3 regions of the Alteromonas sp. KUL17 genome follow, and region 3 is predicted to be linked to each of the others. Evidence: predicted binding sites of a transcription regulator. Region 3 holds the regulator's gene; each other region holds the start of a gene.
What was found. The regulator sigma-54, encoded in region 3, starts transcription at its own class of promoters, with help from an activator protein. The targets are predictions, from matches to a motif close to GTTGGCACGNNNNTNGNNT.
Positions count from the first base shown of each region.

Region 1: KUL49_RS19550 (DUF2884 family protein) is a predicted target of sigma-54. The motif match lies at 2,333-2,351, and genes of this name have one in related genera.
Region 2: KUL49_RS12360 (DUF1328 domain-containing protein) is a predicted target of sigma-54. The motif match lies at 1,341-1,359, and genes of this name have one in related genera.

Region 1 is NZ_BJKJ01000036.1:2,832-6,986, reverse strand. It holds gene KUL49_RS19560 (sodium-dependent transporter) at 1-291, shown strand, start outside; gene KUL49_RS19555 (NAD-dependent epimerase/dehydratase family protein) at 406-1,218, opposite strand; gene KUL49_RS19550 (DUF2884 family protein) at 1,385-2,215, opposite strand; gene KUL49_RS19545 (hypothetical protein) at 2,562-2,753, shown strand; gene KUL49_RS19540 (mechanosensitive ion channel family protein) at 2,829-4,155, opposite strand, start outside.
Region 2 is NZ_BJKJ01000012.1:124,394-128,548, reverse strand. It holds gene KUL49_RS12375 (DUF349 domain-containing protein) at 1-572, shown strand, start outside; gene KUL49_RS12370 (hypothetical protein) at 586-804, shown strand; gene KUL49_RS12365 (hypothetical protein) at 889-1,083, opposite strand; gene KUL49_RS12360 (DUF1328 domain-containing protein) at 1,122-1,298, opposite strand; gene KUL49_RS12355 (DUF2490 domain-containing protein) at 1,545-2,240, opposite strand; gene KUL49_RS12350 (phosphoribosyl-AMP cyclohydrolase) at 2,357-3,001, opposite strand; gene KUL49_RS12340 (hypothetical protein) at 3,560-4,120, opposite strand.
Region 3 is NZ_BJKJ01000001.1:277,632-281,786, forward strand. It holds gene lptC (LPS export ABC transporter periplasmic protein LptC) at 1-491, shown strand, start outside; gene lptA (lipopolysaccharide transport periplasmic protein LptA) at 460-1,014, shown strand; gene lptB (LPS export ABC transporter ATP-binding protein) at 1,017-1,742, shown strand; gene KUL49_RS01150 (RNA polymerase factor sigma-54) at 1,816-3,297, shown strand; gene hpf (ribosome hibernation promoting factor) at 3,328-3,615, shown strand; gene ptsN (PTS IIA-like nitrogen regulatory protein PtsN) at 3,629-4,072, shown strand.

The DNA of each region.
Region 1 (4,155 bases), on a different contig from region 3:
TCCTTTATGCACTACGCTGGCGCAGATAAATCATTGTTTGATGTCATTTACGATGTGTTCTACGACACGATTTTGCCTTTAAACGGCTTGCTAATTTGTTTGTTTGTTATTTATCGTTGGAAGAGTGCAAACTTCAATGCCTCTTTGGAAGAGGGCAGCAGTGGTTACAAAGGCAGCTGGTTTGAAAAGTACGTGGATATATCGCTGAAAACCTTTATTCCGCTTATTTTACTCGTGATTTTTGTAAACACGGTAGCGGTAAAATACTTCGGGTTGAGCCTATTCGGATAGTCAGGTTTTACAAGAAATGACGTGAGCTAGCAGTGAGCTCAACTTAAAAACGGCAAGCCTAAAGCTTGCCGTTTTTGTTTGTGTCAGAGTATGTATTTTTACTAAGTGTAAAGCCTAAAACATGCGATAGGGGTCGCTATACTCTGGTGTAATATCTAGCCTTGCCCAGCTTTGTGCGGCATCAATCACTTTGCCAGCAGGTTCTGCTTCAGTATCAGAAAAGCGAGGAGCATCAATATCCATCGCCTTCGCTGCATCCACGTAATAAATACCGCGCTTAGGATGAGACAAGCTGCAAAGGTGAATAACATCGTTAAGCGGCTTGCCACAAATGATGGTCGTCAGCGCAGATACAATATCGTACACATGTACAAGGTTTATTCGCTTATTCCCTGCATCTAACTGTTTTCCACTTAACGAGCGGGCGGGGTGACGGTCTGGGCCTACTAAACCGGCTAGGCGAACAATACTGATATCAATCTGACCTCGCTTAGACAATAAATAGTCTTCAATAGTCACGTGGGCTTTGGCCGAGGCTGTTTGCGGCTGTGTAGTGCTGACTTCAGACACTACCTCATTTGTTGCATCGCCGTAAACCGACGTGGTGCTGATAAACACGATATGCGCCACCTTTACGCTGATGGCTGCGTCTATCAACTGCAGCATATTGTAGGTGTATGACGCGAGATCTGTGTTTCTCCTGCCAGGGGGAATATTTAGCAACAAGGTAGCGTTTGGCAAATGGTTACAAAGCGCTGATGTATCTTCGCCCAGGGCATATTCAATTGCGGTGATACCTTGGTCTTGTAACGCGAGACGTTTCTGTTGGCTTCGAGTGGTGCCAACAATATTGACCTTACCTGAAAGTGCTTTGCCCACATAGCTGGCTAACCAGCCGTAGCCACTAATTACTACATTTTGAGTCATCGATTAAATACCCCTTTGTTTAGGGCTTAAGAGTACATTAATTGGAGGGCGGTTGTCGTTAACTGAAAAAATGAAAAACCGACTGGGTTACAGTCGGTTTTCTAAGGTGAGTGGTTAGAGTAGTAAGTCGTTTCGTTTTGCGCGTCTAGTTAGCTAAATGCTCCAACTACATTTTCATTTCGTCGTTGTGGTCATGGTGATTGCCTTGATCAATATCTAACAGGTTCAAGTCATCTAGCCCAGATATGGATGCCTGCATCTTGCCTTCGGCATAATCCGCTTTCTTCAGTACCTTACACAATGCATCGCCTTTTTCTTCTAGCGCAGCCGCTTGGCTTTCTAAGCGATATTCTAAATCTTCACCCCAGCGCTCCATCTTTTGCTCAAACTCAGACATATCACCGCCTTCCCACAACATTTGTGTTCCTACGGCAATAAGTATTCTACCCATAGACTCACTGATTAAAGACTCAATTTGCGCTTCGAATTCTTGCTCCCAGCTTTCGTCAAACCAACCTGGCTCATCGAATTTAGTTGAATCAACGCGAATATTGCCTGCGTCATCATAGAATGAAGTGTTTAGTTTGGTTTCAAGTGAGTCGAACAGTTCACGAAAATCGTCACCCATTTGATCGCCGCCTAACAGTTCAGTAAATACTTCAGTTACTGCCACGTTGGCAATTTGCAGCCCTTCACTGGCGATATTCAAGGTCATAGGGATGGCGATATCAATGTTGTTGTAATATTCACTTACCCAGCGCTGTTGTTCGCTGTCAAGCGATACTGGTTCGCCGTTAATGGTCATATTGTGATGGGAGTCAATCGTCATCACTGAGCCATTGTCCATCTGTACCGTTAGGTCACCTTGGTAATATTGAATATGACCATCAAGCTCCATGTCACAACTGTTGTTTTGAAAGCTGCTGTCATGCGCAAATGCGTGGCCGCTCATTAAAGCACTGGTAAGGGCAACTGAAAGTAATAGTTTCTTAGACATTGTTCATTCCTTAATTTACGTGTGACGCGTTAACGAAAGTGCTCGAAGCAAACTGCAATGCGTTGTAGTGTCACTGTCAGATAGACGCTAACGATACTCGCTGTTATACCTAAGGTAGAGCAATGGCCTTGCCAATATTTAAAGTCTATATCTTTCAAATGGTTAGTAATATTTGATGATTTCTTTATGCTCTGCTAAATACACTATTTAGTGAGATTACCAACTAATTAGTAGTTTTGACTAAGATCAATTAATACCAATAGCGGTACATTTAAGCCAATCCAAGCATGGTTAAATCTTATTTATTGGTGCATAATACCGCCAATATTTTTAAGGGGTTATCACAATGGCTGATTGGATTAATGCAATTATGTTTGGTGTTGCGCTAATTGCCTTTACGCTAGGGCTAAGCAGCATCGTTATGGGCTTTATGACTGCTAAAGCAGGTGCTGAAGGTATGCAGGAAAAAATCGAGTACGGTTTTTTTGGCGTTACTGGTTTAGTACTTTGCTTACTGATGGCCTACGCATTGGCTTAAGCGATAAGCATTAAAAAAACCGGCTATCTCAGCCGGTTTTTTTTCGTCTTGAACAAGTCTTTATTCATCACTGCCTTATCGATTAGGTTCGCTCTTCTCCTGAGCATCCTCAGGCGCATTGTCGCTTTCGGGACTATTTCTATAAGCGCTTTGTTCGCGATGGGCAAGCAGCGACAAATGTCCATCACGTTGATAAGCACGTAAATCGAACAAATCCAGCATAGCCATAACGTGGTCGAAAATATCCGCCTGTACTTTTTCGTACCTCACCCATTCCTTTTGTGCACTGAAGCAGTAAATTTCTAAAGGTAAACCAAGCTCATTAGGCGGTAGCTGCCTAACCATTAGGGTCAGTTCTTGGTTTATATCTGGGTGCTTGCGCAAGTATGCCTCTAAATAAGCTCTAAAAGTGCCGATGTTGGTAAGGCGACGGCTGTTTAGCAGATCCGACTCATCAATGGAGTAATCTCGGTGATAAGCGCGGAGCTCATTTTTCTTCTTATCGATATATTCGTTGATATAGCGAATTTTCGAAAAGCGCTCTAGCATATCGTTGTCACAAAGCTTAATAGAGTGCACATCAATATAAATGGCGCGCTTAATTCTGCGTCCGCCAGACTCTTGCATACCGCGCCAGTTCTTTACTGCTTCTGTAGTAAGGCTGTAAGTCGGCAGCGTAGAAATGGTTTTATCCCAGTTCTGTACTTTGACGTTGGTAAGACCTATCTCGAGTATTTCACCATCTACTTCATACTTAGGCATGGCAATCCAGTCGCCCGTATTAAACATGCGGTTAGCGGCTATTTGAATGCCGGCAACAAAGCCCAGAATGGTGTCTCTGAATATCAATAGTAAAACAGCGGCAATGGCGGTTAAGCCAGACACAATAAGTAGCGGGCTTCTGTCTACAATCAAAGAAATACTTAATAGTATGGTGATGATTGCAAAAGCGAGCTTAGTGACTTGAATAAAGCCAGTGATAGGTGCGCGTTTAGCAAGCGCTGAGGCGTTATAAACGTCTTCCACTGTGCTTAACATGGCATATAAGGCAAGAAGGCCGCTATATAGCATGTATAGCTGAGCGCTCTTTATCACCATACCGTGCATCACGGCTTCATCGCTAATAAGTACCGGTGTGGTTAAGTAAATAAACAGGGCAGGAAACAGGTGCATTAAGCGACGGAAAAACCCGTGCTGCTGCAAGGCGTTGTCCCAGAGGTTATTGGATTTGTATACCCAACTGGCTATCTGGGGGCGCACCAATAGCCTTGCGATAATATAGATTACCGCCGACACCGCTAAAATACTACTTAGTGCGATGACGTTATACAGCGGATCTTCAGTAGTAAGATTCGGGAAAATATCATTAACTATGTGAATAAAGTTATCGCGTACTGAAGCA
Region 2 (4,155 bases), on a different contig from region 3:
TCAAGCAAGTGGAAGCTGTTGACATCAACAGCGATGATGCAACGTTCAGTCAATCAATAAGCGACGTTCGCGCTCAGTTTACCGACTTGCCTAAAGCGCAACGTACGAAAGTAGATAAAAAGATTGATTCACTTGAAAGTAAGCGCGCGGCGCAAGCGAAAAATGCACAATCTCAAGCCCGATTGGCGCGAGCTCAGGCTCTGATTTCTTTACTACAGCTAAGTGTAGGTGAGGGAAGTGGTGATGAGCAATCTCTAGCGGAAACGTTAGGGAAGCGTTGGTCAAGCGTATTGGGTCAGTCAACTGGAAATAAAACAACTCAGCACGATAGACAATGGTTAACGGTAGCATTAGAAGTCGCAACTGGTATGCCAAGCCCAGATGCAGACGCATCTATATGCTCTAGCGTACAGCTACAAATGATGACATCTAAGTTGGAACAAGGTGAGGCGGCAACGGCTCCAGATATCCTTGCGGACTGGTTATCATACGACTCCATACGTGAAGCAGATAACCATTTACTTCAACGGGTTGTTGCGGTCATTGATGCTCACCCAGAAATTGTTGTTTAAACGGATAGACTCAATGGAAAACAGTGTTGAGTTTCAATTTGAAACAGAAATGTCTGCCTATCGCTTTTTAAATACCGCAAAGCATATCGAAGCTGAAGGGTTAAGGGTGAAGTTCGGGCGTACCGACCATCATGTAAGCGTGAAGTATCGTTATAGCCTCGGTGAGTTTGATTCGACGCTATCTACACTTGACGACCTTGCGCGGGAGTTAGGTGGTGAGGAAGTCTCTTAAGTAAACGGCCAGGTAAAACAACGTCGAGAGTAAATACAAAAAGGGCCAGACATTTGTCTGGCCCTTCTTTTGATAAAAACCTAATTAACAGTCTTTATCTTCAGCGTCTACGCCTTCTTTCACATCTTCACAAGCGTCTTCAACGGCATTACCTGCATCGGTAACAATTTCGTCTAGCTCTTCGCCTGCGTCTTCCGCTTCACCGTCACCGCATGCTGCTAGTGATAGTGCAAATGCTGATGCTACTAGTACCTTTGATAAGTTTTTAAATGAAAACATATCCTTACTCCTTTTTCCTATTAAAATACTTTTAACTCTTAGGCCCTTGGTGCTCTACCACGTAACGCATTTGCGATAAGTGAAATTACGAGCAACGCGATAAACACAAAGAAAAGAAACTGTGCGATACCTGTTGCTGCACCTGCGATGCCTCCAAAACCAAAAACTGCTGCAATAATGGCGATGATAAAAAATGTGATTGCCCAACCTAACATAACTTAATCCTCGTATTGCTTCCGTTACTTTCACTGTAACTAATGCTATCTCTGTGCCTGTTTTCTAAGTTATTGAAATACATTGATATAATTTAATTTTTCTCTGATTGTCAGGCCGTATCTGCAGGCAATTAACGTCACGATTACACGTACGAATGCATTTTTTACATGATTGAGTAAGGCCCTAGTCACCCAACTTTACTCTTTGTGTGTTAAGGGCCTTTGGCTGGGGGTATTCTTTGATTCTTACCAGCTTCCGAAGAACGTAAGAGCAAGGTTGTGGTTTGTTGTGGCGTCTGAATTGGCGCCTGGCGACGCAATATGATTATGTAAGTATCCCATCTCGACGCGCCATTTCTTGTTGAGGTGATAGGCCGGTCCCACGTAAAGTCTATTTTGATCAAACCCGCTATTTTGGCCCCAGTCTGTGTCGTTCAAAGCCCAAAATACCTCGTCCCACACGACTATTGACCATTGCTCATTTAAAGGTTTCGACCACCGTATAAATTGTCTAAACCTATAGCCTGTATCACTGCCTTCATCGCTCCTGAATCGCTGCTCCAAACGACTTCTACCTGAAATGGTACCGCCCATAGATTTGCTTAATGAATACGTGGCTTGCTGCCACACCCTGTCTTCTTCAATTGAACCGCTGTCTGAGTCTATCGTTACTCTTGCAACACCCAGCCACAAGGTCGTATCGCTTGATAGTTGGTAGCCGACACCGGGACGAACTATAGAAACGCCAAGGCGAGATGCGTCGTCTTTAAAGCGTAAATGACCGTCAAACCAAAATTGCCATTTACCTTTTTCATCGGCATCTCCAGTGAGTGCGAGGGCGTTCCAAGATTGAAAATCTGACTCGGCGTGTGACTTAACGCCGGCTGTCATCGCCATCACAAGTAGTAAGACGCAACGCGTCATGATTCGTTTTGCGCACATAGTTTTTCTCGTTGAAAATAAAAAAGAGGCAAAGCGAAAGGGAAGGAACGCCTTGCCTGCAAAGGGAGAGTGTTTCGCCCCTTACACTTCCTAAGAATGGAGGGGCAATGGCCTATCTAGTTACCGTTTGGGTTGTAAGGTAACGAAGATTGGTGAGCAACAATACGCAGGTCGCCGTCACTATCTTTGACATAGGCAAACGTGTATTCCACCTTCGTTTCGCCACCTTTTGTATCGGTAAAGAAGTAGTTGCCCATCGCCACGGCCATGCGACAGCTGTTGTTGATAATACCCACATTATCGAATTTCACATTTATGTATGGCTTGATAGCAAAGCCTTTGTCCTCTTCGTAAGCGTCATTACCGCCAACAAAGTATGAAAGCGCAGCATCGAAGCTTGAACGGAACTGGTCGTTAGCTGCAAGCGTTGGTTTAAACAGTACGCTGCTTAAATCGTAACCATACATAGCTTGGATGAAATCTGCGGCTTCGCCAGAGTAATCACCATCATTGCTAAATACTGCACCAATTCGCACTATGCCGTCACCCCACATCTTTTGTGCCGTTACCACTTCTCGCTCAGTAATACACTCGTCGGAATAAAGTAATGCGTTGTCGAGTGCTTTAGCTTTTAACACCGGAACATTCGAACTAGCTGAATGCTCCATCTGCGGTTTTGCCACTGCACTGCAACCAGTCACCAACATGACTGTAGCTGCTACAAGGGTAGTTTTTGTCATTAACGTGCTTAGCTTTCTCATCGCCTGACTCCTTAGTCATTTGCAAAATAAATATGTGCTATTAACTGATTCAATTGCTTAGAGCAGTACCGCTACAACGTTGTCGATAGAGGTGTATAAATCTGCTCTGCAGTTTATGGGTTTAATGATAGCGAGCTATGATGACGGAGACTTTTGTACAACATTAATAGAAGATTAACGGGTCATTAAAAATGCAAGAAGCACTTCAGAAGAATGGATAACAGCTATAAATTAGAGTCTATAGACTAGAGGCTATAGATTAGAGGCTTTAAATTAGAGAAAAGGGCTGTGATAGCAGCAGTGTCATCGACTCTTTCAAGAAGAAACGAATATGACACTGGCCAAGTTTGTAGAAAAGTGGAGAATGCAGTTAACCAGTGGACTGCTAGCCACAACAGAAAAGTAATAAAGACTAGTGCACGGGTTGTTGGCTTTGAAACATATTACGGTTTTGCTCATGTGTTTGAGCGATGCTTTCCAGTAACTGCAACTAGGGCCTGAAAAGCATTTCTATTAAAACGGATGTTTCAGAGCATTGGTGAGCGGCAAAACGCTCAGCTAGTTGCCATTTTTTGGCTCCAGAGGCTCTGATAGTACCTCTAAGACAGTAAAAGCATTTTTACCTAGACGGGTTTTATCATTCGCCATCATTACATCAATAGTAAAGTAGATGTCGTTAATTTGAGTTTTCACAACGTCGCTTGAGCTTGGGACGGCCATAGGCTGTGCCACTTCATCGCAGCCTGACATAGTGCACTGCCTGTCTGTTTGAAATGCCACGGGCTCTTCCTTGTTCGCCATAACTTCTCGCGCAACAACTGGCTTTTTATCCACGTTGGTTTTAACAATAGCTAAATAGGTAAAGCCTTGCTTTTGAGCAATTTCCGCTGCTCTGTAAAGGGCATATTGCTGTACTTTATCAGCAGGAGTTTTGTCTGTTGCCTTAAAAAGAACCTTGTATTCGTTCTCAGAAATTTTTTCGCTCGAATAGCCATAGGCAGCTTTGGTACTCGCTGACTTATAAGGGGTAGGGGCTGCTACAGGGGTCGATGAACAACCTACTATTGCAAGGCTAAACGCCGCACCAACGCAGGCAAGCATCAAACGGCTTTTCTTCATATTTTTTTGTTGTTCATCTCACATATTCCTTAGTA
Region 3 (4,155 bases):
AAGAGCAGCCTGAAACGCAGGGGAATCGTGAAAACGATGCGCTAAAGCCCGCCTACAAAGCAAAAAATCTAACCACTACGCTGTACAATCAAGACGGTGAGTTAAATCACAAAGTATTTGCAGAGTCGATGGAGCATTACGACCAGCTTGGCTTTGTATTGTTTCAGCAACCTAAATACACCCTTTATACAGAAAACGCGTCATCACCATGGGTGGTAACCGCTGATGAAGGTACACTATACAATAACGAGCTAATCCAGCTGGAAAACCAAGTTAATATTGAGAACCAAACTGGCGATGACTTTGTCAGAAGTATATCGACCGAGTACATTCAAATTAATTTAGAAACCAAGCAAATGACATCTGACCAACCCGTTGAAATACTGGGCACCCAATATGTCATTTTAAGTAATGGGTTTAACGCGAATTTACGCACACAAGAATACGAGCTTTTAGATCATGTACAAACCACTTATTCCCCTAGCAACTAGTTTATTGCTTGCCATCGCTAGCGGTGCGGTACACGCCAGTGAAGATGATTTTTCGCAGCCCATAAAAATAGGCTCGAACACCCAGTTTATCGACGGTAAAAATAAAACCGCGTTGTACAAAGACGACGTACTCATAACTCAAGGCTCTTTGGTTATTGAAGCCGACGAAGTGGAAGTAATTGCCACTGACGGTGGTGGTCGTGAAATATTTATTGCTAGAGGAAAGCCGGCAAGCTACTCCCAGCAATTGGAAGACGGCACGCCAGTTTCGGCAAAAGCTAATGAAATACGCTATGAAGTGGTAAACCGAACGATTTCTCTTGCCGGAAACGCAGAGTTGAAACAAGACACCAGTAAAGTACAGGGTGACAACATCACGTTCGATATGATTACCGAGCAATTGCTAGCGACTGGCGGCGCAGGTAAGGATGGTGAGGGTCGAGTGACCACAGTATTCACACCTGAGACCATTCGCAAAACTTCGTCTAAGAAAGACAAAAAAGACAACGAGGGCAATAAATAGCAATGGCAACTTTGAGCGCTAAAAATCTTGCTAAGGCTTACAAGTCAAGACAGGTTGTTCGAGATGTAAGTCTGTCTGTCTCAACGGGTCAAATTGTTGGTCTTCTTGGCCCAAATGGCGCTGGTAAGACCACTACATTCTACATGATTGTTGGTTTAGTGAATCTGGATAAAGGCAAGATTGAAATCGACGACAATGAGCTAACTCATCAGCCCATGCACGAGCGTGCACGCCGCGGAATAGGCTACCTACCGCAGGAAGCCTCTATTTTCAGAAAGCTCACAGTGCATGAAAATATCATGGCCATTTTGCAAACCCGTAAAGATTTAAATTCACAACAGCAAGAAGAAGAAGCAGATGCGCTACTTGATGAATTTAATATTAACCATATACGTAATAGTACGGGGATGAGTTTGTCAGGGGGCGAACGCCGTCGCGTTGAGATTGCCCGCGCTCTGGCAGCAAAACCGCAATTTATTTTGTTAGACGAACCATTTGCTGGTGTTGATCCGATATCAGTTAATGATATAAAGAAGATAATACAACATCTTCGCGATAGGGGGATTGGAATCCTTATCACGGACCATAACGTACGAGAGACATTGGATGTTTGTGAAAAGGCGTACATTGTGAGTCATGGCGAGCTTATTGCGCAAGGAACGGCGGAACAGGTTTTAAGTAATCAAAAAGTAAGGGATGTATACCTAGGCGAACAATTCAGGCTATAGTTAATGTAACCGAATTGTCATTTTTCAGTTTCGCTCTGGTATATTCAATTTAGAGCATTTAAATAAGACGTAGATGAAACCATCTTTACAGCTAAAATTTAGCCAACAACTTACCATGACACCACAGCTTCAGCAGGCCATTAAACTGCTGCAGCTTTCTACACTTGATCTTCAACAAGAGATCCAAGAAGCGCTCGATTCTAATCCGCTATTAGAAGTTGAAGAAGGTAACGACGAGCCGCAACTAGAAAAGAACAATATCGACAACGATGACAGCGGCTCTGAGGCCACTGCTTCTGCATCTAGTGACACGTTAGAAGCCGGCGATGCACTTGAGAAAAACGATCTTCCCGATGAGCTGCCAATCGACAGCACATGGGACGAATACTACTCTGCTTCATCTTCGCCAGCTCCAGGTCCATCCAATGACGACGAGCAAATCTTCCAAGGTGAGACTACTGAAGATATTCAAGAGCACCTTCTTTGGCAAATGCGCCTTACCCATTTCTCGGATACCGATCGCGCAATCGCTACAGCAATCATCGACTCTATTGACGAGTCAGGTTATTTAACCGTTACCCTTGACGATATTTTAGAAGCGGTTAACGATGATGATATGGAAGAGCCGATTGAAATGGACGAAATAGAATGTGTGCTAAAGCGCATTCAGATGTTCGACCCTATTGGTTCTGGCTCACGCTCTCCACAAGAATGTTTGATGGTGCAATTGCGCCAATTTTCAGAAGACACACCTTGGCTTGCTGAAGCAAAGCAACTGATTGAAGAGTACTCTGACTTACTGAGCAGCAAAGACTATCGTACGCTTATGCGTAAAAGCCGATTGAAAGAAGATCAGCTACGCGAGGCAATGCGTTTACTGCAAACCTTGAATCCTCGCCCAGGTAGTGCTTTAGTTACTAAAGAGCCTGAGTACGTTATTCCTGATGTCTCAGTAACCAAGAAAAATGGCCGTTGGGTGGTTGAGCTGAACCCCGACAGTCTGCCTAAGTTAAGCGTAAATCAACAATACGCTGCAATGAGTCGCCGTGCCAAGAATAGTAGCGATTCACAATTCATCCGCTCACACATGCAAGAGGCTAAGTGGTTCATAAAGAGCCTTGAATCTCGTAACGAAACCTTAATGAAGGTTGCAAACTGCATTGTGCAGCAGCAAATGGGCTTTTTTGAGCACGGCCCGGAAATGATGAAACCAATGGTGCTAAATGATGTCGCAGAAATGGTAGATATGCACGAATCCACTATTTCGCGAGTGACAACGCAAAAGTACATGCATACGCCACGTGGAATCTTCGAATTGAAGTATTTTTTCTCAAGCCACGTTGCAACAGAGTCTGGTGGTGAATGTTCATCTACAGCGATTCGTGCATTGATCAAGAAATTAGTGGCCGCTGAAAAGCCTAGCAAGCCGCTAAGTGATAGCAAGATTGCTTCATTGTTGGCCGAACAGGGCATTAAAGTTGCCCGGCGAACAATAGCAAAGTACCGGGAATCGTTGTCGATCCCGCCGTCGAACCAACGCAAAAGCCTTATTTAATCGGGCTTAATAATATAAGGAAGACGAAATATGCAAATCAACCTTACTGGTCATCATGTCGAAATCACCGACTCTTTGCGTAATTATGTCGATACGAAGTTCAGCAAACTTGAACGTCACTTTGATCACATTTCTAATGTGCATGTCATCCTGAACGTTGAAAAATTAAATCAAAAAGCCGAAGCGACCGTTCATTTAAGTGGCGCTGAAGTATTCGCATCCTCAGAAAATACCGACATGTATGCGGCGATTGACAGCATGGTTGATAAACTCGACCGGCAGGTAATCAAGCATAAGGAAAAACTGAAAAAACATTAGTAGTTAATTAAGCATGGATATACAAGCCATCGTAAGTCTGGACCGCACCGAGTGTGCGGTTCAGTGTAATAGTAAAAAGCGAATTCTTGAGATCATCGCTGATATCGCTGCCAAGCAAAACGAGAACATTGATCAGGCAACGGTACTCAACAGTTTGATGGCTCGAGAGCGTATGGGTAGTACAGGCATTGGCAATGGTATCGCCCTGCCCCACGGACGCCTGCCGGGCCTCGAGAAAGTGATTGCCATTGTTGTAACCAGCACGCCAGCAATTGACTTCGACGCCCTTGACGAGAAACCCGTAGACATCTTTTTTGCGCTACTCGTTCCTGAGGAACAGACCGAAGGACACCTTCAAACGCTGGCCACCGTGGCTGGTAAACTAAGCGACAAAGAAACGATTAAAGCAATACGTCGCGCAACGACAAGCGACGATATTCTATCTGCATTAAGTTAAACATTAAGCGCCTATTAACCGTTTAGTAGGCGCCTAATTCAACAACGCGTATGTGATAAAACCAGAGTATTAGGGAGAAAGTA